One region of the Nocardioides sp. NPDC051685 genome, then DNA from elsewhere that is predicted to be linked to it. Evidence: predicted binding sites of a transcription regulator. Region 1 holds the regulator's gene; the other holds the start of a gene.
What was found. The regulator HrcA, encoded in region 1, represses chaperone genes, less so after heat shock. The targets are predictions, from matches to a motif close to TTGGCACTCGNNNNNNNCGAGTGCCAA.
Positions count from the first base shown of each region.

Region 2: the regulator HrcA is predicted to act here: its motif matches at 10,304-10,330, upstream of groL (chaperonin GroEL).

Region 1 is NZ_JBITCR010000014.1:127,617-141,798, forward strand. Features, by position in the region: gene ACIA03_RS27165 (PhoH family protein) at 1-633, opposite strand, end outside; gene ACIA03_RS27170 (winged helix DNA-binding domain-containing protein) at 836-1,888, opposite strand; gene ACIA03_RS27175 (Gmad2 immunoglobulin-like domain-containing protein) at 1,904-2,365, opposite strand; gene ACIA03_RS27180 (16S rRNA (uracil(1498)-N(3))-methyltransferase) at 2,570-3,313, opposite strand; gene dnaJ (molecular chaperone DnaJ) at 3,320-4,513, opposite strand; gene hrcA (heat-inducible transcriptional repressor HrcA) at 4,533-5,558, opposite strand; gene ACIA03_RS27195 (hypothetical protein) at 5,755-6,027, shown strand; gene ACIA03_RS27200 (DUF3097 domain-containing protein) at 6,047-6,895, shown strand; gene ACIA03_RS27205 (hypothetical protein) at 6,908-7,390, opposite strand; gene ACIA03_RS27210 (PspC domain-containing protein) at 7,448-7,642, opposite strand; gene hemW (radical SAM family heme chaperone HemW) at 7,732-8,943, opposite strand; gene ACIA03_RS27220 (GNAT family N-acetyltransferase) at 9,013-9,696, shown strand; gene ACIA03_RS27225 (error-prone DNA polymerase) at 9,838-13,263, opposite strand; gene ACIA03_RS27230 (DNA polymerase Y family protein) at 13,378-14,182, opposite strand, start outside.
Region 2 is NZ_JBITCR010000001.1:262,511-278,071, forward strand. Features, by position in the region: gene ACIA03_RS01300 ((2Fe-2S)-binding protein) at 1-247, opposite strand, end outside; gene ACIA03_RS01305 (S1 family peptidase) at 468-1,265, shown strand; gene ACIA03_RS01310 (transcriptional regulator) at 1,327-2,559, opposite strand; gene ACIA03_RS01315 (XdhC family protein) at 2,657-3,787, opposite strand; gene ACIA03_RS01320 (VWA domain-containing protein) at 3,780-4,886, opposite strand; gene ACIA03_RS01325 (AAA family ATPase) at 4,883-5,761, opposite strand; gene ACIA03_RS01330 (NTP transferase domain-containing protein) at 5,835-6,377, opposite strand; gene ACIA03_RS01335 (hypothetical protein) at 6,374-6,949, opposite strand; gene ACIA03_RS01340 (alpha/beta hydrolase family protein) at 7,302-8,333, opposite strand; gene groL (chaperonin GroEL) at 8,540-10,174, opposite strand; gene ACIA03_RS01350 (GNAT family N-acetyltransferase) at 10,370-10,891, opposite strand; gene ACIA03_RS01355 (M1 family metallopeptidase) at 10,905-12,239, opposite strand; gene ACIA03_RS01360 (Pls/PosA family non-ribosomal peptide synthetase) at 12,255-15,561, opposite strand, start outside.

The DNA.
Region 1 (14,182 bases):
GAGGCTACGCCCACGGAGGAACGCGAGCGGGGCGACCTCGATGGTCCCAGACGCCATCAGCTTGGGGATCAGCTCCGGGTCCATCATGTCGTGCAGCGCGTCGTAGAGGGGGCGCAGGTAGGGGTCGATCTTCTCGGTCAGGGTGCCGGGCAGGAAGCCGAGCTTCTCGCCGGCCTCGACCGCCGGGCGGCTCAGGATGATCCGGGTGACCTGCTTGGTCTGCAGCGCCTGGACCGCCTTGGCGACCGCCAGGTAGGTCTTGCCGGTGCCGGCCGGGCCGATCCCGAAGGTGATCGTGTGCTTGTCGATCGCGTCGACGTAGCGCTTCTGGTTGAGCGTCTTGGGACGGATGCTCCGGCCGCGGTTGGAGAGGATGTTGAGGCTCAGTACGTCGGCCGGCTTCTCGGTCGTGTCGGCCTGGAGCATGCCGATCACGCGCTCGACGGTCTCGCCGCTGACGCCCTGGCCGGTGCGGATGATCTGGACCAGCTCCTCCAGGACCCGCTCGATCATCGCGATCTCGCTGGGGGCGCCGTGGAGGGTGATCCGGTTGCCGCGCACGTGCACGTCGGCGTCGAAGTGGGCCTCGATGATCCCGAGGTGCTCATCGGCCGGGCCGAGGACGGTCACCATGTCGACGCTGTTCGGCACGACCACGGTGTGTTTGGTCGAAGCGGAGCCCGAGACGATGTGCTGAGCCGTAGCGGTCTCGATCGGATGCGGACTTGGTTCTCGGTCGGTCATGGATGCCCGGGCGGGCCCTTTCTCGTCGTGGCGCTGGTGATGTCCATGGTACGCGGGCGCGCCGTCCCGCTCCTACTGGATAGTTCCGGGCTCAGCTCACGAGCAGCGATTCGACCCGGGAGGTCTCCTCGGCGAGCTCGTCGTGCTCGTCCGGGGTGAGGTCGCGGAGCAGCTTGACGACCTCGACCTTGCCGTCGACAGGCTTCCAGAGGCCGATGAGGTGGCCACCGGCGATGATCACCGAGCCGCCGCCCCCGATGCCCCACTCCTTCCGGGTGCCCTTGGCGGTGATCCGTTCCCGGTTGGCGTGCGAGAGCCAGACGTTGTCGAACTTCCCCAGCAGCCGCACCGGCGCGTGCTCCTCGCCGGTGGCGAGCGGTGCGTCCGCGACGTCGTAGAGGGTCTTGCCGGCCTCGTCGCGATAGGTCACCAGCCCCTCGATCTGCTTGATCACCGGGCCCAGCCGGGTCAACGACGACCAGGTGGTGATGTCGGCGGCGGTCGCCGGCCCGAAGGCGAGCAGGTAGCGGCGTACGATCTGCGGCGCCAGCGTCGGGACGACATCGTCCACGGCCACCGGGGGCACGCCCGTCCAGCGCGGCAGCAGGTCGTAGACGAGCCCGCCGGAGCCCTTCCACAGGCCTCGCGGCGGCAGCTGGACCAGCGGAAGCTCGTTGCGCGCCCGCAGGCCCAGGGCCTTGGCCGGGATGCCGGGGAAGTGCTCGACCAGACCTGCCTCGAGAGCGGCGTTGGGCAGGGCCCCGAGAGCGAGTACGTCCTCGACGGCCGCCGCGAACCCCACCAGCTGCGCCGCCGGGCGGACGATCTCGATCCGCTGGGTGTAGAAGTCGTGGACCGGCTGGGTCCAGGCTCTGATCAGCGCGGCGTCGGCGGCGGTGTGCATGTGGATCGTGGAGCGCAGCGAGGAGAGCCGGACCAGCGCGCTCGACTCCAGCTGGGCGCTGAGCGCGTAGGGGTCGAAGGCCTCGAGCCGGGCGGCCAGCGCCATGAACGGCGGCAGCTGGTCCTGCGCCTGCAGACCGACCAGGTGCTCGATCATCTCGGCCGGGGTGAGCGACGCCCGCGACAGCAGATGCTGGCGGAGCAGGAGGGTCCGGTTGAGCTGCCGTTCGGTGAGGATCACGGTAGCGATGATGTCCTACTCGACGGTGATGTGGGCGCCGACCTCCTCAGCAGGCCTCCCCTCCCCGTCGGAGGTGTCGTCGGTGCGGGCGATGAAGACGTACGTCCCGGGCTCGAGGTCGGAGACGTCGACCGTCGTCGTCCACGGGTAGAGCTTGTCCATCCAGCCCTCGGCCGTTGCGTGACCCTCGAGCACCGTCTCGCCGGTGGTGTCGCGGACCTCCCACGGAACGTTCGCCTCGGGAGAGTTGGCCTTGCCGGAGGCCTCGAAGCCGCCCGACACCGTCGCTCCCTCGGCCGGGGCCGCCAGGATGATCAGCTCGGAGGTGCGTGGCAGCGTCGACGGCTGCTCGGAAGGCTGGGCCGAGGTCTTCGGGTCCTCGGCGACGGCATCCTCGTCGCCACACCCGGCGGCCAGCACGCCACAGAGCGCGAGAGCGATGATGGCGCCCGCCGGGCGCGTACGTGTGCTCCTCATGTCCCCATACTCACCCGCGACCCCCGACAGAGAAACCCCCCACGCCGAGACGTCAGTTTCTGACCGCGAGAGGTCAGAAACTGACGGCGAGAAGTCGACCCCTGACGACGAGAAGTCAAGTTTCCGGGTCAACACTCGTCGCCGAGAAGTGACTCCTCGACGTCACAAACTGACCTCTCGGCGTCAGATTTCGACTTCTCGGGGTTAGTCCCAGCGACGGGTGCGGGCCAGCATGGCGGCGCAGGCGGCGACGCCGGCCGTCGAGGTGCGCAGGACCTCGCCACCGAGGCGGATGGTGGTGGCACCGGCCTTCTCGAAGAGGGCGATCTCGTCCTCGGTCAGACCGCCCTCGGGGCCGACCACGACGAGGATCGTGCCCTCGTCGATGACGGGGACGGCGCCGAGCGGGAGGGTGCCCTCCTCGTGGAGCACGACGGCGACGTCGGCCGCATCGATCATCGCCATGACGGCGTCGGTGGTGGCCAGCGGCTCGACCTCGGGGTGCCACAGCCGGCGAGACTGCTTCGCGGCCTCACGGGCGGTGGCCCGCCAGCGGGCGAGCGACTTGACCGCGCGCTCCCCCTTCCAGACAGCGACCGAGCGGGCCGCCGCCCACGGGACGATCCTGGCGGCGCCGATCTCGGTGAGCATCTCGACCGCCAGCTCGCCGCGGTCGCCCTTGGGCAGCGCCTGGACCACCGTCAGCGACGGCTCGGGCGGCGCATCGCCGAGGATGATCTCGTCGACGCGTACGGTCATCGACTTCTTGGTGGTCTGCGTGATCGTGCCGGTGACGCCCTCACCGGCGCCGTCGGTGAGCACGACCTCCTCGCCGACCCGGAGGCGGCGTACGACGACCGCGTGGTGGCCCTCGTCACCGCTCACCTCGATGGCGTCGCCGACACGGGTGCCGACGAGCGACTCGACGAGGTGAACGGGAAGGGTCATCGTGGATCAGTGCCCGTTGAGGGTGTCCTTGAACCAGGAGAAGACGCCGCCCTTGTGGGCCGCCTTGAGCTGGCCCTGGACGGACTCCTCACCCCGCATCTCGGCGAGCTGGCGCAGCAGCGCCTCCTGCTCGAGGTCGAGCTTGGTGGGGGTCTCCACGTTGATGGTGACGATCAGGTCACCGCGACCGCCACGCAGCCCGGGGACACCGCGGCCACGCAGGACGTGGTCGGTGCCGGACTGGGTGCCGGGCTTGAGGTCGATCTGGATCGAGGCGTCCTCGGGGTCGATCTGGTCGGCGCCGTCGCCGACGAGGTCGGCCTCCAGCGTCGGCAGGTTGAGCGTGGTGCCGAGCGCGGCCGCGGTCATCGGCACCTTCGCGGTGCAGTGCAGGTCGTTGCCGCGGCGGGTGAAGGTGGGGTGCTTGGCGACGTGGATCTCGACGTAGAGGTCGCCCGCAGGGCCGCCGCCGGGACCGATCTCGCCCTGCTCGGCGAGCTGCACCCGGGTGCCGTCGTCGACGCCCGGCGGGATCTTCACGGTCAGGGTGCGGTGGGAGCGCACCCGGCCCTCGCCGCCGCAGTCGCGGCAGGGGTCGGGGATGACGGTGCCGAAGCCGTTGCAGGCCGAGCACGGGCGCAGCGTGCGGATCTCGCCCAGGAAGGAGCGCTGCACGACCGCGACCTCACCCTGTCCGTGGCAGGTCTCGCAGGGGATCGGGTGGGAGCCTTCCGCGGCCCCCTCGCCGCCACAGGTGTCACACACGACCGCGGTGTCGACCTTGAGGTCGCGGGTGACGCCGAAGGCGGCCTCGGCCAGGTCGATGTCGAGCCGGATGAGGGCGTCCTGGCCGCGGCGTACGCGAGGACGGGGGCCACGCCCGGCGCCGCCTGTGCCCGCACCGGCGCCGCCGAAGAAGGCGTCCATGATGTCGGTGAACGAGAAGCCCGCACCCTGCGCGCCGAAGCCGCCCCCGAACGGGTCACCGCCGCGGTCGTAGGCAGCCCGCTTCTGCGGGTCGCTCAGCACCTCGTACGCGTGGGAGATCTCCTTGAACTTCTCCTGCGACTCGGCGTCGGGGTTGACGTCAGGGTGGTACTGGCGCGCCAGCTTCCGGTACGCCTTCTTGATGGTTGCGTCGTCGGCGTCCTTGTCGACACCGAGGAGCTCATAGGGGTCCAACGTCGGTCTTCCTGCCATCGGAGTTCGTCGTTCTCTCTTACGCCTCGTCGAGGATCCGGGAGAGGTAACGCGCCACCGCGCGCACCGCAGCCATGGATCCGGGGTAGTCCATCCGGGTCGGCCCGACCACGCCCAGCGTGGCCAGCGCCTCGTCACCAGGTCCGTAGCCGGTCGCCACCACGCTGGTCTGCGACAGCTCCTGGTAGGGGCCCTCGGCACCGATCCGCACCGTGACCAGTCCGCCCGCGGTCGCCTCACCCATCAGCTTGAGCAGGACGACGTGCTCCTCGAGGGCCTCCAGGAGCGGGCGTACGGCGGTGTCGAAGCTGTCTCCGAAACGGGCCAGGTTGCTGGTCCCGCCGATGGAGATCCGCTCGTCGGAACGGTGGTCGCTCATCGCCTCGATCAGGGCCTCGGCGACGCTGCTGGCGAGGTCGTCCTTCGAGGCGTCGGCCTCGGGTTGGGCGATCGCGCGAAGCGCCTGGCAGGCCTCACCGATGATGACGCCGTCCACGGCGGCGTTGACCTGTGTACGCAGCCCGGCCAGGGTCTCCTCGGAGACCTCCTGGGTCACCTCGAGCAGCCGCTGCTCGACGCGACCGGTGCTGAGGATGAGCACGAGGAGGAGCCTGGTCGGGGCCAGGGCGACCAGCTCGACGTGGCGGACGGTCGAGCGGCTCAGGGTCGGGTATTGCACCACCGCGACCTGGCGGGTCAGCTGGGAGAGCAGGCGGGTCGAACGGCTGACGACGTCGTCGAGGTCGACCGCGCCGTCGAGGAAACCGGCGATCGCCCGCTTCTCCGCCGCCGTCATCGGCTTGACCGTGGTCAGCCGGTCGACGAAGAGCCGGTAGCCCTTGTCGGTGGGCACCCGTCCGGCGCTGGTGTGGGGGGCGGTGATGTAGCCCTCCTCCTCCAGCGCGGCCATGTCGTTGCGTACCGTCGCCGGCGAGACGCCCAGGCCGTGACGCTCCACGAGGGCCTTGGAGCCGACCGGCTCCTCGGTCTTCACGTAGTCCTCGACGATCGCCCGGAGGACGGAGAGCCTGCGTTCGTTCTGCATGTGCGCTCCTATCGTCCTGGCTGCCTGGCACTCATTCCGTGCGAGTGCCAATCCTACCGGTTTGCGTCACAGGAACCAGTTTCCGGTGGCCGCTTCCTTCTGTGGAACGGGTTACTTCTCTCGCCATCGAGACAGCCTTAGGTTAGGCTGACCTTAGAGTCATTGTCTCTCTGCTCCCGCCCCACTGGAGATTCCCATGATCGCCGACGATCTGCTGGTCCGCATCGCGACCCACGCCAACGACGAGCACCAGGCCGACCTATGCCGCTCGCTCTCCGCAAGGCTCGGGCTCCGGCCGCGTCACATCGTGGGCGTACGCCTCTCCCACCTCACCGCGGAGAGCGTCGACGTCTCCTGGATCACCCTCGACGGCGGCCACCACGTGACCTTCCGGTTCCCGGAGACCGCGGCCACCCCCGACGAGGTTCTCGAGCAGCTCGGGCGCGTGCTCACCGGTTCTCGCTGCTGACTCCATTAACGTTCTCCGGATGAGCGATCGCTACGGCTCCGACGTCCTGGCCGGCGACTGGAAGAAGCCCAAGCACGGGCGTGCCGTCGAGACTCCCGCCGAGCTGGGCGCGGTGGTCGAGGAGGTCGAGACCGACTTCGTCGGCGAGATCGTGCGGATCGACCGCGACCTGCACACGCTGACCTTGGAGGACCGGAAGGGCAAGCGGCGTACGTTCCCGCTCGGGCCGGGCTTCTGGCTCGAGGGCAAGCCGGTCATCCTCACTCCCCCGGTGACCCGCGCGGCGCCGGCGAAGCCCACCCGCACCGCCTCCGGCTCGGTGGCCGTCTCCGACGTCAAGGCGCGGGTGGCGCGCGAGTCGCGGATCTTCGTCGAGGGGCGTCACGACGCCGAGCTGGTCGAGAAGATCTGGGGTGACGACCTGCGGATCGAGGGGGTCGTCGTCGAATACCTGGGCGGGGTCGATGACCTCGCCGACCACCTGGTCGACTTCCGTCCCAGCCGCGAGCGGCGGGTCGGGGTGCTCGTCGACCACCTGGTCAAGGGCTCGAAGGAGGCCCGGATCGCGGAGTCGATCCGGCGCTCGGCGGTCGGCCAGCACGTGCTGATCGTCGGTCACCCGTTCATCGACGTGTGGCAGGCGGTCAAGCCGGCCCGGGTCGGGCTGGAGGCCTGGCCGAACGTGCCGCGCTCGATCGAGTGGAAGAAGGGCATCTGCCAGCACCTGGGCTGGCCCCACCGTGACCAGGCCGACATCGCCCGGGCGTGGAAGACGATCCTGGGACGGGTCAACTCGTTCGGCGACCTCGAACCGGCCCTGCTCGGGCGGGTCGAGGAGCTGATCGATTTCGTCACCGAGCCGGCCTGAGGCCTCGCCCGCTCACTCGAGCGCGACACTCTCCCGGCAGGCGTCGATGAACCTGTCGACGGCGTCCTGGGACGCGTCGATCCGCTTCAGGAAGTCGGGGTGCGGCTCCTGGGGCTTGATCGCCAGGGCCGCTTCGATCGCGTCGTCGGCGAGGGCGATGAGCGCCGGGTCCGGGATGAGGAGCCGCACCTTCATCCTGGCGCCCTGCGCGATCGCGCGGACCTCGTAGGAGCGACGGCGCGCGTGCTCGCGATCCTCACGGTCGGCGGCGAAGGCGTGATACCGGTCCATCCGGCTGGTCCTCAGCTCGAGGAGTGCGCTCGCATAGGAGGCGCACGCATCGACCCGCTCCTGGCGCAGCTGCTCGGTTCGGGCGAGGAGCTGCTGTTGGCGGGCGGTGCTTCGCTGGATGACGTACGTCGCCCCGGAGCCCAGGAGCGTCCCGAGGATCGCGATCAGGCTCGCTGCAATGACCTGCATGGTGCGCAACGACACCACACTTGACCCACCTCGGCCTAGTCGGTTTCTCACCGAGGCGGGACGACGCGAGGATCAGTAGGACGACTTCTTCGGCATGATGATCCACAGCACGATGTAGATGATGAACTGCGGTCCGGGAAGCAGGCAGGAGATGACGAAGGCCAGCCGGATCAGGTTCGAGTTGATGCCGAAACGCTGGCCGAGACCGCCGCAGACGCCGGCGATCCATTTGTCGTTGCTGGGACGGGAAAGAGTTGTGGTTGCCATGACTCCACTCTCCCCCGTCGGGCGCTCTTTACCAATCAGGATCACCCCTGATCCTTCGGTCAGGACGAAGATCCCGGACTCAGGGCTCCTCAGGGGAGCAGGTCCCGGACCACCGCGTCGGCGAGGAGCCTGCCGGTATCGGTGAGGACGATCGTGTCGCCGTCGACGGTGACCAGGCCGCGGCGTACCTGCTCGGGGAGGGCGGCGCGGCCCTCGTCGTCGAGGGTGTCGGTGTGGAGGCCGTCCTTGAGCCTCAGCTCGAGGAGGACCCGCTCGACCCGACGGTCCTCCGCGGCGAGGATCTCGCGCGCGTGGGCGGGGCTCTGGTGGGCGTTGATGCGGTCGGCGTACGCCTTGGGGTGCTTGACGTTCCACCACCGGGTGCCGCCGACGTGGCTGTGGGCGCCGGGGCCGACACCCCACCAGTCGCCGCCCTGCCAGTAGAGCATGTTGTGGCGGCAGCGCTGGGTGTCGTCGGTGGCCCAGTTGGAGACCTCGTACCAGGTCAGACCGTGTTTCTGCAGGGTGGCGTCGGCGAGCTCGTACTTGTCGGCGAGATCGTCCTCGTCGGGCATCTCGAGCTCGCCCCTCCTGACCCTTCGGGCCAGGGCGGTGCCGTCCTCGACGATGAGGGAGTAGGCCGAGATGTGGTCGGGGTTGCTGGCCAGGGCGGTGTCGAGGCTGGTGCGCCAGTCGTCGATCGACTCGCCCGGGGTGCCGTAGATGAGGTCGAGGGAGACCTGCTCGAAGCCGGCTCTTCTGGCCCATTCGACGACCAGCGGGACGCGCTCGGGATCATGGGTGCGGTCGAGGGTGTGCAGCACGTGCGGGACCGCCGACTGCATGCCGAAGCTGAGCCGGGTGAAGCCGCCCTCGCGCAGCGTGCGCAGGTAGTCCAGGTCGACGGAGTCGGGGTTGGCCTCGGTCGTCACCTCGACGTCGCCGGCGAGACCGAACTCTTCCTTGATCGCGGTCAGGATCCCGGTGAGGTCTTGGGCCGGGAGCAGGGTCGGGGTGCCACCGCCGAAGAAGACCGTGTCGACCGGCTTGTCACTCTCGGTCAGCACCCGGCGGGCCAGCCTGACCTCCTCGATGGCCTGGTCGGCGTACGTCTGCCGGCTCACGCCTTCGCCGAGCTCGATCGCCGTGTAGGTGTTGAAGTCGCAGTAGCCGCACCGGACCGTGCAGAACGGGACGTGGACGTAGAAGCCCAGGCCCTTCTCCCCCAGCGTGCTCAGCGAGTCGGCCGGAAGCGACCCGTCGGTGGGAGCGGGATCGCCGGGAGGCAGAGCGGAAGGCACCCGTCCATTATCGGATCCACCTGTCGAAAAGGGTTAACCGTGCCTGGAGCGGGGTGCGAAGATTTCGGCGTGCTCGACGATGTTCTCGACAACCCGGTCTGGCACTCGCTGACCGATGCGCACGCCTCGCTCGCCGAAGGCACGGGACTCGGGCGTCGCTACCGGCCCGACGTCTCGCCGTTCGCCGCGGTCTCCGACCCGCGGGATCCGCAGGCGTGGCGGGATCTGGCCGCGACCGTCGGCCCCGGTGGCACGGCGCTGATCACCGGGGCGGCGGGTGTCTGCGGGGACGGGTGGTCGGTCGTCGGGGGCGGGGAAGGGGTCCAGCTCGTCGAGACCTCGCGGGTCGCGGCCGCGCCCGATCCCGAGGCGGTCGTGCTCGGCGTCGCCGACGTGCCGGAGATGCTCGACCTGGTCGCTCGCACCGAGCCCGGGCCGTTCGAGAAGTCGACCTACACGATGGGTACGTATCTGGGGCTGCGCGACGAGGGCCGGCTCGTCGCGATGGCCGGCCAGCGGATGCACCCGGGCGGATGGATCGAGATCAGCGCCGTCTGCACCGCCCCCGAGGCCCGCGGCCGCGGCCTGGCCAGTCGCCTCGTCCGCGCCGTCACCGCCGACGTCCACGCCCGCGGCTCCCGTGCCCTGATGCATGCCTCGGTCGCCAACACCGGCGCCATCTCGGTCTACCTCGGGCTCGGGTTCGAGGAGCGGCGGCGTACGACCTTCGAACTCTTCCGCGCTCCCGCCTGACCCTGGCGAAACTGCAGTTCTGTCGCGCGAAACCTGTAGTTCTGGCGGTCGAGTCTGCGGTTGTGGGCGACGAGTCTCTACTTTCGTCGCCCACTTCTACAGAGTCGGCCCGCCATTTCTGCGGACTCGGCGGTTGGGGCCTCAGTGGAAGTCGCGGGAGCGGTGGCGGGCGGCGATGGCCTTGGCGGCCTCGGGGTGGATCTCCTCGAGCGGGGCGAGCCGGTCGGCGACGAGGTTGGTCACGCCGTCGTTGCGCTCGAGGATGCCGCGGATGAGCATCACCGAGGTGGAGACGGCGATCTTGCGGTGCTTCCTCCACAGGCCGGCGGAGCAGACGACGTTGAGCATGCCGGTCTCGTCCTCGAGGTTGATGAAGGTGACGCCGCCCGCGGTCCCGGGGCGCTGACGGTGGGTGACCAGGCCGGCGACGGTGATGCGCCGGCCGGGCTCCGCGGTGGGGAGGTCGCTGATCTTCGGGAGCCCCGCTGCGGTCAGGCCGGCCCGGAGGTGGGCAAAGGGGTGGCTGCCGGGAGTCACCCCGGTCGCCCAGAGGTCGGCGAGGGTCTCCTCGACCGGGTCGAGGCCGGGCAGCGCGGGCGTCTCGGCGGTGAACCGTACCCCTTCGAGCTGGTCCTCGGTCTCGGTCCAGCCCGCCTGCCACAGCGCCTGGCGACGGCTCGATGTGAACACCTCCAAACATCCAGCGGTGGCCAACGCCTCGAGCTGGGCCCGTTCCAGACCGGCACGTCTCGACAGATCCAGGGAGTCCTTGAACGGCGCCTCGGACCGGGCCTTCACGATCCGCTCGGCGACGTCCTTGCCGATGCCGCGTACGGAATCCAGGCCCAGCCGCACCGCGAAGTTGGCGTCGCGGCGGTGCTCCGGGGTGGGGTCGGGGGTGCCCGGCACCCACTCGGTCCGGGTCCCGTCCAGCCGGCAGTCGTCCTTCCCCGTCGGTGACACGTCGTCGTCGAGCGGCTCCAGGTCGGCGGCGGCCTGGCTGCGGACGAGGTCGGGACGGCGTACCTCCACTCCGTGGCGGCGGGCGTCCTGGGTCAGCGACTGCGGTGAGTAGAAGCCCATCGGCTGGGCGCGGAGCAGGCCGGCCAGGAACGCGGCCGGGTAGTGGAGCTTGAACCACGACGAGGCGTAGACGAGCTTGGCGAAGCTGAGCGCGTGGGACTCGGCGAAACCGAAGTTCGCGAAGGAGAGGATCTGGGTGTAGACCGCCTTGGCGGTCTGCTCGGTCATCCCCTTGGCGCGCATGCCCCGGTAGAGCTTTTCCTTGAGCGAGTCGATGCGCTCGACGCCGCGCTTGGAGCCCATCGCCCGGCGCAGCAGGTCGGCGTCGTCGTGCGAGAAGTCGCCGAGCACCCGGCCCATCTCCATGAGCTGCTCCTGGAACAGCGGCACCCCGCGGGTCCGCTTCAGCACCGGGATCAGCAGCTCGTGGGAGTAGCTGACGGGTTCGCGCCCGGTGGCCCGGCGTACGTAGGGATGGACCGCTCCACCCTGCACCGGGCCGGGCCGGATGAGCGCGATCTCGATGGCCAGGTCGTAGAAGCAGCGTGGCTGCAGGCGCGGCAGGGTGCCGATCTGCGCGCGCGACTCGACCTGGAAGACCCCGATCGAGTCGGCCCGGCAGAGCATGTCGTAGACCGCCGGCTCCTCCTTGGGGATGGTCGCCAGGGTCCAGCCCTCCCCCAGGTGCTCCGCAGCCAGATGCATCATGTGGTCGAGGGCCGCCAGCATCCCGAGCCCGAGCAGGTCGAACTTCACCAGGCCCATGTATTCGGCGGCGTCCTTGTCCCACTGGATCACGGTGCGCTTCTCCATCCGCGCCCGCTCGATCGGCACCACCTCCCCGATCGGCTCCTCGGTCAGCACCATCCCGCCGGAGTGGATGCCGAGATGGCGCGGGGCTCCATGGATCTCGGCGGCCAGCGCCAGGACGGGCGCGGGGATGCCCACGTCGTCGGGCGCCTCGACGCGTGAGTAGCCGACGTGCTTCGACCAGGCGTCCTGCTGCCCGGGGCTGTGGCCGAGCGCCTTGGCGGCGTCCCGGACCGCCATCTTCGGCCGGTAGCCGACGATGTTGGCGACCTGCGCGGCATTACGGCGGCCGTAGGTGTCGTAGACCCACTGGATCACCTTCTCGCGCTTGTCGGAGTCGAAGTCGACGTCGATGTCGGGCTCCTCCTCACGATGCACGGAGATGAACCGCTCGAACGGAAGCTCGTAGAAGACCGGGTCGATCGCGGTGATCCCGAGCGCGTAGCAGACCGCGGAGGCGGCCGCCGATCCTCGCCCCTGGCAGAGAATCCCCTCCCCACGAGCGAACTCGACGATGTCGTGCACGATCACGAAGTAGCCCGGGAAGTCCTTGCTCTCGATGACGTCGAGCTCGTGCTCCACGCGCTGACGGGCCTTCTCGACGAACTCCGGGTCGGTGGCGTACGCCTGCGCATAGCGTTCCTCGAAGCCCTCCTCGATCAGGTGTCGCAGCCGGCTCGCGGCGGTCTCGCCCTCGGGGATCCCGCGCTTGGGCAGCTTCGGGGTGGCCTTGCGCAGGTCGAAGGCGCACTCCTCGGCGATCTCGACGCTGCGTGCCACCGCGCCCGGGTAGCGCCGGAAGAGCTGTTCCATCTCCTCCCCCGACCTGACGTACGCCACCGGCCCGGCCGGGAGCCAGCCGGCGATGTCGCTCAGGGTGCGGCGCGCGCGGACCGCCGCGAGCGCGTCGGCCACCCGGTGCCGGTCGGGCGTGGCGTAGTGGACGTTGTTGGTGGCGACCGTCGGGAGACCGGCCTCGCGGGCGATGCCGGCGAGCAGGTCGTTGTCGTAGGAGTCGGTCGGGTGGCCGCGGTCGGTCAGCTCGACGACGACGTTGTCCTTGCCGAACCGATCGACGAGACCCCGCAGCGCCCGGGCCGCGGCGATCGGGCCGGTGGTCGTGAGAGCCTGGCGCACCTCGCCTTTGCGACACCCGGTCAGGATCAGCCAGTTGCCGGCCCGAGCCCGGTCGGCGAGCTCGTCGAGGTCGTAGGCGGGCCGGCCCTTCTCGTCGCCGCGCAACTGCGCCTCGGTGATCGCGCCGGCCAGCTGCCGGTAGCCCGCGACTCCCCGGGCCAGCACCAGGAGATGGCTGCCCTCGGGGTCGGCGATCCCGTTCTGCGGCTTGGTCAGGCCCAGAGACAGCTCGGCGCCGTAGACGGTCAGCAACCGGTCGCTCTCGCCGACTGGACCCAGCGTCGTAGCCGCCTCGGCGAAGGCCGGGGCACCGTAGAACCCGTCGTGGTCGGTGATCGCGATCCCGCGCAGCCCCTGCCGGATCGCCTCGGCGACCAGTGCCGAGGGTGAGCTCGCTCCATCGAGGAAGGAGAAGTCGGAGTGGGCGTGGAGCTCGGCGTACGGCACCACCGGGCCCTCCGGCCCGCGCACCTCCTCCTCGGTCAGCCGCTTCTTGCGCCGGGAGATCGGGGCGTCACCGTAGGGGTCGCTCGGCGGACGGCCCGAGAGCCGCCGCTCCAGCTCCTTCCACGGGATCTCGGGGTTGTTCCAGCCCATCAGGCACCTCGGACCTCCATCAAGGTATGCAGCCGAAGGCTCACATCCCCGGCGGAGTTCCGCGAGGGATGTGTTTGTTCACCTGCATACCTTGATGAAGGAGCACACAGCCGCTCAGTCATAGGACGCCTCCGTGAGCCAGTGATCGGTGTCGAAGGTGGCCAGCCAGGCGCGGCCGTCGACCCCGACGAGCTGGAAGCGGGCGACCCGCCGCCCGCCCCCGGGCTCCCACCATGCCTCGGTGACCGGCCACGGACCGGCCCAGGAGGCGACCCGCTGCCAGGGCTGGCCCGCCGAGGGCCGGTAGCGGACGGGGTCACCGGAGACTCCACCGCGCGGGAGCACCACCACCTGCCGTCCGGCCTGGTCGCAGACCTCCGCCGGCCACGGATCGGCGAGCACCCGGGCCGGGGCCGGCGGCGGGATCGAGCCCGGCCACGGCAGCGCGCGGTCGCGGAGAGTGGTGGGGCGGTCGCCCCAGGGGACGTACGCCTGCCGGTCGCGCGGGCTCCGGCCGCCCTGCAGCACCGGGGCGACGACGGCCTCGTGGCCGAGCAGCCCCTGCACCCGGGCGATGCCGCGGTCGACGCGCTCGTCCGTGCCGCCCCAGAGGCCGTCGGCGTGGACCGCCTCGGGGACGGCGACCTCGGGGACGAAGCGGACCCGGGTCACCGCTCCTCCGCGTCCGCCCGAGACCGCGCCGACCAGCTGCCAGTGCAGCCGGTCGATGAGATCGACGGCAGAGAACCAGCGCGGGTGCGCCCAGGTGCGGCAGGAGTCCACGACGTCCTCCATCGCGACCTCGATCCGCACCTCGGTGCAGACCTCCTGACGCGTCGCCAAGCCCTTCACGAACCCCTCCGCCGCCTGTCGTGCCGAGAAGCAGACGGCCTCGGCGGAGTCGAGCGGCGGCTCGAAG
Region 2 (15,561 bases), on a different contig from region 1:
CGACCGTGTCGGCGAGCCCCTCGATCGTGGTCACCTCGCAGCCGTCGGCCTGCACCGCGAGCACGTTGCACGACTTCACCGAGTCGCCGTCGAGATGGACCGTGCAGGCGCCGCAGTTGCTGGTGTCGCAACCGATCACCGTGCCGGTCTTGCCGAGTCCTTCGCGCAGATACTGCACGAGCAGTGTCCGCGGTTCGACGTCGTCGGTGACCTTCATACCGTCGACGCGCATGCTGATCCGGGCCATGTTGTCTCCCTGCCAGACGTCACTGTGTGGGCCAGATCACAGTAGGACGCCGAGGGTTGGGGGACGGTTGGGCGCCGATCGGGCGCCGGATCTCATACCCGGATTTGGGGGGGGACGCCGCCAACCGGACCATTCAATGCGCCTTCCCAGCCCCGCGCCACAGGTCTAACTTGAGCAGGTCGGCCCCCTGCCGACGCCTAACCTGCGGAGGTTGAACTCAATGAGGCGAACACTGATGCTCCTCGCCGCTCTGATGGCACTGGTCCTGGTTGCGCCCGCAGCCCAGGCCGTCACCGACGGCGAACCCGATGGCGATGCTCACCCCTACGTCGGCCTGATGGTGGCCCAGGACGCCGACGGCAAGCCGTTGTGGCGCTGCAGCGGCACCCTGCTGTCCCCGACGCTGTTCCTCACCGCCGGACACTGCACCGAGGACCCGGCCGCCCACGTCGAGATCTGGTTCGACTCGGACGTCCAGAGCGGCATCCCCGGCAACGGCTATCCGAACACCGGCGACGTCGGTGGCACGCCGCACACCCACCCCGCCTACGACCCGGACGCGTTCTTCCTGCGCGACGTCGGCGTCGTGGTGCTGGACGAACCGGTCACCATGGACACCTACGGCGCCCTGCCCGAGCAGGACCAGCTCGACGCCCTGAAGGTTCGCCGGAGCACGACCTTCACTGCCGTGGGCTACGGGCTGCAGAAGTCCTTCCCGACCGCGGCGGAGTGGAAGACCCAGGCCCAGCGGGTCCGGATGGTGGCCGAGCCGCATCTGCTGCAGATCAACACCGGCTTCACCGGCGACTTCTCGCTGCTGCTGTCGAACAACGCCAACACCGGCGGCACCTGCTTCGGCGACTCCGGAGGCCCGAACTTCCTCGGTGACTCCAACGTCGTCGCCGGAGTGACCTCGTTCGGTCTCAACGGCACCTGCGGCGGCACCGGCGGCGTCTTCCGGATGGACCGCTCCTGGAGCCTGGACTGGGTGACCGAGGAGTTCGGCGACCACCTCTGAGCCCGGCTGGTCGGCCGTGCCGGCGAATCGACCGCGATGACACCGGCACGGCCGCCTCTCCTCAGTGGGTCACCGACGCCAACCGCCCCCTGAGCAACGGCACCGCCGGGTGGCGTCCGTGCCCGGCGAGCCGGGCCAGGGCGGCCTCGACCACCTCGGTGTCGTACGGAGCCAGCTCGCTGTAGCGCAGCACCGCGTCGGGCTGCGGGTCGGCGATCAGCGCCTCACGCAGGGCGACCGCGACGTACTCGGCCATCTCGGCCAGCGCCGGGCTGTTGGTGCCGGGCAGGAGATCACCGCCGTACGACTCCACCGCAGCGGCCACCCGCCCGTGACGGATCAGGGCGAGGACCTGCTCGACGTCGGTCGCGACCGGCATCAGCAGACGGTAGGGCCTCGAGGCGACCTGGCCGCCGAGGGCATGGCGCAGGTGGGAGACCTCGGCCTTCAGCGTCGAGAACGTGACCGCCTGGTCGCCGTAGACCATCGCGTGCAGCCGCTCCAGCGAGAGGCCCTCGGGGTGGAGCGCGAGCAGGGCGAGGATCTCGGTCTGGCGGCGGTTGAGCAGCAGCCGCTGCCCGTCGAGCCAGGTCTCCGCGGTGCCCAGCAGCGTCAGCACCAGGCCGGGCTGCTCGATCGCCTCGTCGTCGGTCCGCTGCGTCGGCAGCTTCGGCAGCGCCCCCTCGATGAGACGCGCCATCACCCGGGCCGTGGCCATCCCGATCGGGTGGGTGCGGTCCCAGGTGGTGGAGAGATCGAGGACGCCGAGGTGCTTGCCGGTGACCGGGTCGTGGAGCGGCGCGGCCCAGCAGACCCAGTTGTGCACGACCTCGGCATAGTGCTCGGGGCCGAAGACCATCGACGGCTCGTTCGTGCGGTTGGCGAGGTCGAGCGCGTTGGTGCCGGCGGACTCGTCGTCCCACCGGCCGCCCGGCACGAAGTTGACCGACTCGGCCTTGTGGCGCATCACCCGGCCGCCGTACGTCCACAGCACCCGCGTGTCCGGATCGGTGACCGCGATGACCAGGTCGCCGTCGTCCGCGGTGCACCGCAGCTCCTCCTCGACCCGCTCGACCGCCACCTGGAGCGGCGAGCCCCGCCACATCTCCCGGGTCTCGTCCTCGTCGGCCAGCGGCGCCTCGCGTACGTCTGGCCTGACGGCTGTCGCCGAGCGCGTCCAGCTGTTCAGGATCTCCGGTCTGACGAAGTCCTCGGCGGCATCGCCGCTCTCCACGAAGGCGGTCCAGGCCCGCGCCGCACTGATGCGGCGCTCCTGCAGATCGCTACGGACCATCAGATCCCCCCTTGGAGTCCGGCCCTGGAGGCTCGGTCCTGCCAAGGTAGCACCCTGTGACGTGCCTCACGATCCCCTCAGTGGTACCTGATGGGCGTCAGCGGTAATCCACGTCCTGGTGGATCCGGCCCTGGGTGACGGCGAGGCGCTCGCCGGAGCCGCCCCAGCGGCCGGCGACGATCTCGGCCGCGATGGAGATGGCGGTCTCCTCCGGCGTACGGGCGCCGAGGTCGAGGCCGATCGGGCTGCTCAGGCGGGCGATCTCCTCGTCGGTGAGGCCCGCTTCCCGGAGGCGGGCGAGGCGGTCGTCGTGGGTGCGGCGGGAGCCCATCGCGCCGACGTAGGCGATGTCGGGGAGGCGGAGGGCGACCTCGAGGAGAGGTACGTCGAACTTCGGGTCGTGAGTGAGGACGGCGATCACGGTGCGCTGGTCGATGCGACCGGCCTCGACCTCGGCGCCCAGATAGCGGTGGGGCCAGTCGACGACGACCTCGTCGGCCGAGGGGAAGCGGGAGTTGGTGGCGAAGACCGGGCGGGCGTCGCAGACGGTGACGTGGTAGCCGAGGAAGGCGCCGACCCTGGCCACCGCGGCGGCGAAGTCGATCGCGCCGAAGACGAGCATCCGAGGCTTGGGCGCGAAGGACCAGACGAAGACCCGCATGCCCTCGCCACGGCGCTCGCCGTCGATGCCGTAGCTCAGCGTCTGGTTGGTGCCGTGGGCCAGGAGTCCGAGCGCGTCGTCGTGGACGGCGTCGTCCATCCGTGCGCTCCCCAAGGACCCCTTGACCCCTTCGGGGCGGATCAGGACCCGGCGTCCGAGGATCTCGGGGTCCGGGTGCTCGATGACGGTCGCCAGGGCGACCGGGCTGCCGCTGCGTACGTCCTCGGCGAGCTCGCCGAGCTCCGGGAAGGTCTCCTTCGACACCTTCTCGACGAACACGTCGAGGATGCCGCCGCAGGTCAGGCCGACCGCGAACGCGTCGTCGTCGGAGACGCCGTAGCGGTTGAGCTCCGGGACGCCGGAGGCGGCGACCTCACGGGCGACCTCGTAGACGGCGCCCTCGACGCAGCCCCCGGAGACCGAGCCGACCGCGGCGTCGTCGGGGCCGACGAGCATCGAGGCCCCCGGCGGCCTCGGCGCCGACTGGAACGTCGCGACCACGGTGGCCACCGCCACGGTCTCGCCGGCGTCCCACCACTTCATCAGATCGTCGAGCACGTCACGCACGAGCGATCACCTCCACTAGATCTTCGTACGTCGCCAGGGAATGTCCGGCGACGAAGTCGTCCACGTGCGGCAGCACCGCGACGATGCCTCGCTGCAGCGGCTCATATCCAACCTTGCCACGGTGTGGGTTGACCCACACTACGCGATGGGCGAGGCGGTGCAGCCTCGCCGTCTGCTCCTCGAGGAGCGCGGGGTCACCGCGCTCCCAGCCGTCGCTCGCGATGACCACCACCGCGCCTCGGGCCAGTCCTTGATATCGCTGCAGGAAGGCCTGCAGGTTGTCGCCGAGCCGAGTTCCGCCCGACCAGTCGGGCACCGTCTCGCCCGCGGCGACGAGCGCGCGGTCGGGGTCACGGTGGCGCAGCGCGCGGGTGACGTTGGTCAGCCTGGTACCCATGGTGAACACCGCGCCGCTCCCGGTCGTCGAGGTCACCCGGTGGGCGACCCGCAGCAGCACGTCGGCGTAGGAGCTCATCGACCCGGACACGTCGATCAGCCACACCACGCGGCGCGGTCGCTCGCCGCGCCTGCGGTAGTGGATGCCCGCCGGCTCGCCGAGGTGGCGCAGGCTGGCCCGCAGGGTGCGATGGGCGTCGACGCGCCCGCGCCGCCACTGATCCTGCCGTGGCGTCCGTCTTCTCGGCGCCCGCGGACGCAGCCGGGCGATCAGCGCGGCCACCCGCTCCTGCTCGGCCGGGTCGAGGTCGGCGACGTCGCGGTGGCGCAGGGTCTCGAGCTCGCTGGCCCGCGCCCTGATGACGTCGCCTTCTCCCTCGCCGGTCTCGTCGCCGGACTGCGGCTCGGTCTCGGGAAGGCTGGAGGTGACCGAGACCGTACGCGGCGGCCCCTGTGGCCCCGGCAGCGTGGCGGTCGACCCGAACCAGGCCTCGAAGACCTGGTCGTAGCGGCGCAGGTCGTCCGGACCGGCGCACAGCGTCGCCCGTCCGGCCGTGTAGGTCGCGACCGGGTCGCCGGCACCGACGATCGCGGTCGCCTTCAGGAAGCCGTGGGCGCGGTCCTGGGTCACCTGCACCCCGGCCGCCCGGAGCGCTCGGGTGAAGCCGAGCAGGATCTCGGGACCGTCGTGCGTTTCGGTCACGTCAGCAGCCGATCCAGCGCGGCCCGGACGCGGTCGGCGTCCTCGCGGTGCTTGACGAGCGCGCCGAGCGTGGCCGCGGCGCTCTCCAGGTCCAGCTCGGCTGCGCCGAGGTGGTGCAGAGCGCGGGCCCAGTCGAGGGTCTCGGCGACGCCCGGCGGCTTGAGCAGGGCGTTCGCGCCCTCGGCGCTGCGCAGCTGCTGGACCACCGTCACCACCTGGCGGGCGAGCTCGTCGGCGACCTCGGGGGCCCGGCTGCGTACGATCTGGATCTCGCGGTCCAGGCCCGGATGGTCGATCCAGTGGTAGAGGCAGCGCCGCTTGAGGGCGTCGTGGAGCTCGCGGGTGCGGTTGGAGGTGAGCACGACGAAAGGCGGGACCGCGGCCGCGACCGTCCCGAACTCCGGGATCGTGACCCGATAGGTGGAGAGCACCTCCAGCAGGAACGCCTCGAACTCGTCGTCGGCCCGGTCGACCTCGTCGACGAGCAGCACCGACGGGGACTGACGCAGCGCGGCCAGCACCGGACGAGCGAGCAGGAACCGCTCGTCGTAGAGGGACTTCTCGGCCTCCTCCACCTCGGCCGCAGTGCCGGCGGCCTCGAGGGCGCGCAGGTGCAGGATCTGGCGGGCGAAGTCCCAGTCGTAGAGCGCCTGGGTGGCGTCGATCCCCTCGTAGCACTGCAGTCGTACGAGCGGCAGGTCGAGCGCCTCGGCGACCGCCTCCGCGAGCGCGGTCTTCCCGGTCCCGGGCTCCCCCTCGAGCAGCAGCGGCCGCTGCATCTTCAGCGCGAGGAAGGTCACCGTCGCCAACTCCGGGTCGGCCAGGTATCCGGTCGCCGCCAGGCGGTCGGCGATCTCCCGGGGCGTCAGGTCCATGACCTGAGCCTAGAACGCGGAGCGTTGGCTCAGGGTTGGACGACCTCGAAGGAGGGTAGGAACGAATCTCCGTTCAGCGGCGGTCGACGTCGTCACCGCCGGCCAGGTCGCCGCACTCCACCAGGCGTACGTCGTGGGTCTTCAGGTAGCCCCGGGCGCCCTGGTCGCCGACCGCGGCCTCGATGACCCCCGCCCAGTGGTCACGCCCGATCAGCACCGGATGCCCCGGAACCCCCGCGTACGCCGCCCGGGCCAGCCCCGAGCCCGTACCGGTGGTCGAGCTTGTCGAGACCACTCGAGCGACCACGTCGGCCCCGACGTCCGGCAGGTCGACCAGATGGACGACGGCAGCCTCGACGTCGGGCCCGAGGGCCTCCAGACCGACCCGCAGCGAGGCCCCCATCCCCTCGTCCCAGTCCTCGGCGACGACGACCCGCTGATCGGCCGGGAGCAGCGCCCGGGCCTCGTCGGCGGACGCCCCGAGCACGACCGTCACGTCGTCACAGCCACCTTCGCGCAGCACTCCGACCGAGCGGACCAGCCAGTCGTCGACGAGCGCCTTCGGCGTGCCCATCCGCCGGCCCGCGCCGGCGGCCAGGAGCAGCCCGGAGATCACTTGAACGCGGCGGTGTAGAGCTTCTGCAGCTTCGGGGTCTTCGCGTCGCTGTAGCCGCAGCCGATGACCTCGGCGTCGCCCTTGGCCGCGACCAGATAGTTCTTGCCCTTCTCGAACTCGGGCATCGGGATCGTGCTCGGCGGGGGCAGGGTGATCCGGACGGTGTCGGTGCCACCGAAGCCGTCGGCGTACATCCACGTCTTCACCCGCAGCATGGCCTCGGTCTCGGTCACGCTCTCGGCGGTGCCCTCGAAGGCCAGCGCGGCGTTCTGGGAGAGCCACTTGGAGGTCGGCGGGATGCAGCGGGCGGCGTCCGCGACGACGGTCAGCTCGGTCGATCCCGCACCTCCGGCCGGGGCCGATGGCGACGGGACCGGCGCGGTCTCGGTGACGGTCGCGGTCGGCGAGGCCGGCTTGGCATCGGGATCGTCGGCGGTGTCGTCGGAGCCGAGGAGGCCGAACGAGGCGATGACGGCAACGAGCACGACCGCGGCGGCGATGGCGGCCGCGATCCAACGCCACGGTGACCGCGGCGGCTGCATCCCGGTCTTCGGCCCGACATCGACGCTCATGCCGCCGCCTCCGTAGCGCAAGCGCCATCGTACGGACGCGGCGGCCTGAGGCCGATTGTCGCTCGCTGGCGCTCGCTCATGTCATCATCATGCCTCAACGCTGGGTGCCGTCCGTGGACCCGGTTGACACACGCAGGCGGGGCCCTGGTCTCGAAGACCCTGACCCCGCCCGCCGCTGCAGAACTTCACCCGGATATTCCCTTGGGCTTCAAAGCCCCCCAGATCCAGACGCTTCCCCGCAGTCGGCCACTGTGTGGAGCACCAATGTTGCGTTACCGAGCTGTTGTCGAGACAGTGTCGAAAGTCCCCAAAAGGATGGGACCGCTGGGCCCCTTCCTCGTGCCTGATCAGGTCATGCCAGCTGACGATCGAGGAACCCGACGACCCGCCGGATCGAGAGGTCCCACTGCGGCCCGAAGGCGTGCTGCTCCCCGGGGTAGACCCACAGCCGCTGGCGCACACCGGCGGTCTCCATCAGGTCCCGGGTGGTGTAGGCCCACCGGATGGGGCAGGACTCGTCATTGGTCCCGTGGTGCATCTGGAGCGGGACCTCGATCCGGTCGAAGTACGTCCGCGCCGACAGCCCCTCCCAGAACTCCGGCTCCGTCTCCGGATCGCCGTACTGCCGGTAGAGCCGGGCTACCTCGTCGGGCCGCGACGGCACCGCCCACCGGTTGATGTTGTCGACGATGTCGGAGGAGACCGACGCGTACGTCACCCCGGCCCGCACCAGCCCCGGCTGAGCGACGAGCGCGTTCATCACCACTCCCCCGCCCATCGAGCGGCCGAGCAGCGCGGTGCGGTCGGGGTCGACGTACGGAAGTCGCTTCATCGCCTGGACAGCGTTGATGGTGTCGTGGGTGTAGCCGAGACGGCTCTCGTCCTCCTCGGTTCCTTCCGGGATGGGCGACGACCCGGCGTGGCCGCGGTAGTCGGTGTGCAGGACGACATAGCCCTCCCGCGCCAGCCGGTCCTGCTCGCGCTTCAGGCCCTGGCCGGTGACGTAGACGTCGGTGTCGATGTGGCCGTGCGCGAAGACCACGCCAGGGAACGGCCCGGCGCCTCGCGGCCGGAAGAGCACCCCGGTGATCGTCAGCCGGCCGCTCGGGTAGCTGACCTCGAAGCGCCGGTACGCATCCGTGCTCCCCGACTCGCGCAGCACCTTCACCTCACCGCCGGGGAACTCCTCGCGCATCAGCTGCGGGAGCGAGACCTTGTCGGTCACCGGCGGCAGCGTCTCCGACGGGCTCGGCGACGGCGTCGCGGGTGCCGATGAGGTCGTGGGGCTCGCTGCCCGAGACGACGGCGCAGCGACCGGCTCACCACCACACCCGGCGAGGAGCACCGCCGAGACCGCCAGCGCCGAAGCCGCCTTCAGGCCCATGGCGTCGAGCGTAGCCCGGTGGTCCTGGGGCGGCGGGGCGGTTGCTTCGTCAAGGTATGCAGCCGAAGGGTCACCTCCCCTGCGGAACTCCGCCAGGGAGGCGGTCCTTTCCCTGCATACCTTGACGAAGGAACATGCCTCGCGAAAACGCAAGCAGGGCCTCTCGCGAAGGAGAGGCCCTGCTTGGTGGAGCTAGCGGGGCTCGATCAGAAGCCCATGCCGCCCATGTCACCCATGCCACCGGTCGGGTCGCCACCAGCGGCGGCCTTCTCCGGCTTGTCGGCCACGACGGCCTCGGTGGTGAGGAACAGCGCGGCGATCGACGCGGCGTTCTGCAGCGCCGAGCGGGTCACCTTGGCCGGGTCGATGATGCCCGCGGCCAGCAGGTCGACGTACTCACCCGTGGCGGCGTTGAGGCCGTGGCCCTGCGGGAGGCCGGCGACCTTCTCCGCCACGACGCCGCCCTCGAGGCCGGCGTTGATGGCGATCTGCTTCAGCGGCGCCGAGATGGCGGCCTTGACGATCGAGGCACCGGTGGCCTCGTCACCCTCGAGCTCGAGCTTCTCGAACGCGACGGCGGCAGCCTGGATCAGTGCGACACCACCGCCGGCGAGGATGCCCTCCTCGACAGCAGCCTTGGCGTTGCGGACGGCGTCCTCGATGCGGTGCTTGCGCTCCTTGAGCTCGACCTCGGTGGCCGCGCCGACCTTGATGACGGCCACGCCGCCGGCCAGCTTGGCGAGGCGCTCCTGCAGCTTCTCGCGGTCGTAGTCGGAGTCCGACTTCTCGATCTCGGCGCGGATCTGGTTGACCCGACCCTCGATCTGACCCTGGTCGCCCGAACCCTCGACGATGGTGGTCTCGTCCTTGGTGATGACGACCTTGCGGGCCTGGCCGAGCAGCTCGATGCCGGCGGTCTCCAGGGAGAGGCCGACCTCCTCGGAGATGACCTGACCACCGGTGAGGATGGCGATGTCCTGCAGCATGGCCTTGCGGCGGTCACCGAAGCCCGGAGCCTTGACGGCGACGGACTTGAAGGTGCCCTTGATCTTGTTGACGACCAGCGTGGAGAGAGCCTCGCCGTCGACGTCCTCGGCCAGGATGACCAGCGGCTTGCCGGTCTGCATGACCTTCTCCAGGACCGGGATCAGGTCCTTGACGCTGGAGATCTTCGAGTTGACGATCAGGATGTACGGGTCGTCGAGGACGGTCTCCATACGCTCCGGGTCGGTCACGAAGTAGGCCGAGATGTAGCCCTTGTCGAAGCGCATACCCTCGGTCAGCTCGAGGTCGAGCCCGAAGGTGTTCGACTCCTCGACGGTGATGACGCCTTCCTTGCCGACCTTGTCCATCGCCTCGGCGATGATCTCGCCGACGGTGGTGTCAGCAGCGGAGATCGAGGCGGTAGCAGCGATCTGCTCCTTGGTCTCGATGTCCTTGGCCTGGGCGAGCAGCTGCTCGGTGACGGCGTCGACGGCCGCCTCGATGCCGCGCTTCAGGCCGGCCGGGTTGGCACCCGCGGCGACGTTGCGCAGGCCCTCGCGGACGAGCGCCTGGGCGAGAACGGTCGCGGTCGTCGTGCCGTCACCGGCGACGTCGTCGGTCTTCTTCGCGACCTCCTTGACCAGCTCGGCACCGATCTTCTCGTAGGGGTCCTCGAGCTCGATCTCCTTGGCGATGGAGACACCATCGTTGGTGATCGTGGGGGCACCCCACTTCTTCTCGAGCACGACGTTGCGGCCCTTGGGACCGAGGGTGACCTTGACGGCGTCGGCGAGGGTGTTGAGACCCTTCTCCAGACCCCGACGGGCCTCCTCGTTGAAAGCGATGAGCTTCGGCATTGCTCCTGCGATCCTTCACTTGGGAAGTTCGTTGGATCCGGTCCGATGGGTTGCCCGCGACGGACGACGCCACTCCCGGCAGGACCCTTCCCTGCCGCTCGCGACGCCTCAACGTCACCGGTCCGGTGATTGTCACTCTCATGGTAAGAGTGCCAGCCTCATGTTTAGCACTCGACCCCCGAGAGTGCAAGAAACTCAGACCGGCTTCGCGAGCTCGGCGAACTCCAGATCGTCCCGCAGCGGCAGCCCGAAGCGCTCGTCGCCGTAAGGGAACGGCTCGAAACGGCCCGTACGCCCGAACCCCCGCCGCTCGTAGAACGCGATCAGGTCCTCGCGCTGGCGGATCACCGTCATCCGGATCTCCTCGGCGCCCCACGCACGCGCGATCCGCTCGGCCTCGGCGATGACGGTCTTGCCGACACCGGCGCCCTGCAGGCTCGGCGACACGGAGAACATGCCGAAATAGACGTACGCCTCCCGCTTCTGCAGCTGACAGCAGGCGACGATCTCGCCCGCGCGTTCGGCGACCAGGAGACGGGAGCCCGGAGCGGTGATCACCTCGCGTACGCCCTCGGGGTCTGTCCGCTGGCCCGCGAGCAGGTCGGCCTCGGTGGTCCACCCGGCCCGAGAGGCATCGCCGCGGTAGGCCGACTCGATCAGCTCCACCAGCGTGTCGACGTCGGTGAAGGTGGCGTCACGGAAGGTCAGCTCAGGCACGGCACCACGATAGTCAGGCAGGAAGATCCGGCAGCGAGGGCCGTCGCAGCCAGGCCTCGAAGAGCGGGGTGAGGTCGCGGCCGCAGACCTCGGCCGCGAGGGTCTCGAAGTCGGCGGTGTCGACCGAGCCGCCGCTGTGCCGGGCGACCCAGGTGCGCAGGATCCGGAAGAAGGAATCGTCCCCGACCGTGCGCCGCAGCGCGTGCAGGGTGAGCGCTCCACGCTTGTAGACACGGTCGTCGAACATGTCCGCGGGCCCGGGGTCGGCGACGACCAGGTCCTGGGGCAGCGCGGCCAGCCGGCGGTGGTGGTGGCGGGCGTGCTCGCCGCACGAGCGGCCCCCGGAGGCGTCCGACCACAGCCACTCGCTGTAGCAGGCAAAACCCTCGTGCAGCCAGATGTCGCGCCACTCGCGCAGCGTCACCGCGTTGCCGAACCACTGGTGGGCGAGCTCGTGGGCCACGAGGCGTACCTCCGACCACTCGCCGGTGAGGTGATTGCGCCCGAAGGTCGACAGCGACTGCGACTCGAGGGGGATCTCGAGCTCGTCGTCGGTGACCACGACGGAATAGGAGGCGAACGGGTAGGGCCCGAAGACCGAGGTGAAGTAGGCCATCATCTCCCGCTGCCGCCCGAAGGAGGCCTCGAACCCGGCGGTGGCGTCGACCGGGTACGCAGCCCGGATCGGCACCCGGCCGCCCGGTCCCTCGGTGGGCGCGATGTCGATGACCCGGTAGCGCCCGATCTGCACCGTGGCGAGATAGGTCGCCATCGGCTCGGCCTGCCAGTAGCGCCAGGTCTCCCCGCTGCCGCGGCGTACGCGGGAGGTCAGCTCGCCGTTGGAGACGACCGCATAGCCGGGCGCCGTGGTCACGCTGATCGCGTAGCGGGCCTTGTCGGAGGGGCGGTCGTTGCACGGGAACCAGGTCGGCGCACCATGCGGCTGACCTGCGACGATGACGCCGTCGTCGAGCTCCTCCCAGCCGGCGTCGCCGTGGTGCGGCAGCACCACCGGACGGGGCTTGCCCGAGTATCTGACCGTGATCACGAACTCCTCGCCGGCCGCGACCCGCGAGCGGAGGTTGAGGATCAGACGATGGTCGTGGTGGCTCCACTTGGCCGGCGGACGGCCGTCGATCGCCACCTTCTGCACGCGGAGGTAGGCGAGGTCGAGGACGACGCGGCTGATGTCGTCGACCGCGATCGCACGGATCGTCGCGGTGCCCGCGAGCCGGTTGCCGACCAGGTCATAGGTCAGCTCGAGGTCGTAGTGGGTCGCGCTCCACGACAGGTCCCCGTGTCCCGGGAGATAGGGGTCGGCTGTGGGGAGCTTCGGCACGGCGGTCATGTTAGAGGGTGCCTCTCAGGTCGCCTGGTCCCACGGGCCGATCGGGTTGCCGATCCACAGGGTCTTGTCCGGGAGACTCTCCCCGCGCATCACCAGCGAGACCGGGCCGACGACCGCGTGCCGGCCGATGGCGGCGGCGGGCAGGATCACCGAGTTGGGGCCGAGCGTGGCGCCCCTCTTGAGAGTGACGGCGTCGAGGGCCAGCACACGATCGTGGAACAGATGGGTCTGCACGACCGTGCCGGCGTTGACCGTGGCGCCGTCGCCGAGCTCGACCAGGTCGGTCTCGGGGAGCCAGTGGGTCTCGATCCACACGCCGCGGCCGATCTTCGCTCCGAGGGCACGGAACCAGAGGTTGAGCACCGGGGTGCCGGACACGGCACCGGTGAACCAGGGCGCGGCGAGCACCTCGACGAAGGTGTCGGCCAGCTCGTTGGCCCACACGAACCAGCTCCACAGCGGGTGCGACCCGGCCCGGATCCGGCCGACGAGCAGCCACTTCGCCGCCACGGTGATGCCGGCCGCGACCGCTCCGGCAGCGGCGAGCACCGGCCCGGCGACGAGCAGCGCGACGAGGAGGTCGGTCACCTCCCAGATCCTGACGAGCGCATAGACCACCCCGGCGTAGAGCAGTGCCGCGAGCGTCTGGGGCACCAACCTGGCCAGCTCGACGAGCGCGCGGGCGATCTTGAGCCCGGCCGGCGGGTCATAGGTACGTCCCGAGTCGGCCTCCCCGGCCGCGCGGCGCAGCGGCGCCGGCGGCGAGCCGAGCCAGCTCTCCCCCTTCTGCGCCCGCTTGCGGCGCGGGGCCGCGCTGAGCACTGCGACCAGCGACGCCTTCGGCACCTTGCGGCCGGGCGCGGCCATGCCCGAGTTGCCGACGAAGGCCCGCTTGCCGATCTTCACCCGCTCGGTCCGCAGCCAACCGCCGCCGAGCTCGTAGCCACCGATCAGGGTGTCGTCGGCCAGGAAGCTCTGGTCGTTGACCTGCGTCAGCCCGGGGATCATCAGGACCGTCGACGCCTCGACGTGCCTGCCGATCTTCGCGCCGAGCGCCCGCAGCCACAGCGGCGTCAGCGTCGAGGAGTAGAGCGGGAAGAGCCAGGTGCGCGCCTCGTCGAGCACCTGCATCGTCGACCAGACCGCGACACCGGCCAGGCTGCGTACGGGATGTACGCCGGGACTGATCGCCACACCGGCGAGCCGCACCACGGCCCAGATGAGCGCCGCCAGGGTCACGAGCCCGACCACCACGGCGACCGGGCTCCAGGCGAGCAGCGGCCAGATGTCGGCGTAGGAGTCGGGCACACCGGCCAGGGCGACGCCGACGAGGATGCCGACGCCGATGGCGGCCGCGGGGAGCAGGGCGAGGACGGCGGCCGCGATGCCGTAGAGGAGCATCCAGACCTGGGCCCGTGCCTGCGGTGGCTGCCACGGTCCGCGGGCCTCCCTCGCGGCTCGGACTGCCGGCGAACCCGACCAGAACTCGCCCGCCGGCACCACGCCGAAGACGGCCGAACCGGGCCCGACCTCGGCGTCGTCGCCGACCCGGGAGCCGGGCAGGAGCGTCGACCGCGCCCCGACCCGGGCACGGTCGCCCACCGAGACCTCGCCGAGATGGAGCACGTCGCCCTCGATCCAGTGGCCGGAGAGATCGACCTCCTGCTCGATCGAGCAGCCCTTGCCGAGGGTGAGCATGCCGGTGACCGGCGGCAGGCTGTGCAGGTCGACGTTCTTGCCCATCCGCACGCCGAGCAGCCGGGCGTACCAGAGCATCCACGGTGCCCCGGCGAGACCGTGGGCGCCGAGTTCGTCGACCGCGTGCGTCGCCAGCCACAGCCGCAGATGGACCTTGCCGCCGCGCGGGTGCTCGCCGGGACGTACGCCGCGGAGGATCAGTCGCGCCGCACCCGCGGCAAGCAGCATCCGACCGGGCGGGGTCAGGAAGGCGAGGACGGCCGGGGCGAGGACCCACCAGCTGAGCGAGGGCAGCCACGGCGCCCACTGCTGGGCCAGCGTCGTCCCGAGCGCGATCCAGGTCAGCCAGCGCGGCGCCGCCAGGCAGCGCAGCAGGATGGTCGCGACCACCTGCGCGACCTGGGTCTTGAGCCGGACCGCCGGCACCTCGTGCTCGGAGACCGCGGCGGAGCTGCCCAGCTCGTCGATGTAGGCGGCCAGGGCCCTGAGCTTCGGCTGGTCGTAGATGTCGCCGAGCGCGACCTCGGGGAAGCGCTCGCGGATCAGGCTGACCATCTGGGCGGCGGTCAGGCTGCCGCCGCCGAGGTCGAAGAAGTCCGCCCCCGATCCGGTGACCTCGGCGCCGAGGATGTCGTTCCACAGCCCGGCCAGCCAGGCCTCGGTGTCGCTGAGCCCCTCCCCCGCACCGGCCGTGGACGCGAGCGGCCACGGCAGTGCGTCGCGGTCGACCTTCCCGCTCGTACGCGTCGGGAGGCTGTCGACCACCGCCAGCCGCGGCACCAGGGCCGCCGGCATGTCGGCCCGCAGCCTCCCGACGGACGAGGTCTGGTCGAAGGTGTCGTCGACGGTGACGTAGCCGACGAGCAGGCTGTTGCCGGCGGCGCTCCGCCGCACCGCCGCCGCGGCCCCGACGACGCCGGGAAGCTGCAGCAGGGCGCTGTCGATCTCGCCGAGCTCGATGCGCCGGCCACCGAGCTTGATCTGGTCGTCGGCGCGTCCACCGAAGAGCAGCCCGGCGGGGTCGTTGACCACCAGGTCGCCCGAACGGTAGGCCCGTGACCAGCCGAGAGTGGGCATCGGGGCGTACTTCTCGGCGTCCTTCGCCGCATCGAGATAGCGCGCCAGGCCGACGCCGCCGATGATCAGCTCGCCGGTCTCCCCCTCGGGCACGCGCTCCCCGGTCAGAGGGTCGACGACGGCGAGGTCCCAGCCGTCGAGCGGGAGCCCGATCCGCACCGGCCCCTCCGCGCTCAGCCGGGCGCCACAGGCCACCACGGTCGCTTCGGTCGGGCCGTAGGTGTTCCACACCTCTCGGTCGGGCGTGACCAGGCGGGCGGCGAGCTCGGGCGGGATCGCCTCGCCGCCGGTGATCAGCAGCCGGACCCGGTCGAGGGACCTCGCAGGCCACAGGGCCACCAGCGTCGGCACCGTCGAGACGATCGTGATCCGGTTGGCGACCAGCCACGGGCCGACGTCGACCCCGGAGCGGACCAGCGCCCGCGGTGCCGGGACCAGGCAGGCGCCGTAGCGCCAGGCCAGCCAGATCTCCTCGCAGCTCGCGTCGAAGGCGACCGAGAGACCGGCCATCACCCGGTCACCGACCCCGATCGGGGCGTCCTGGAGG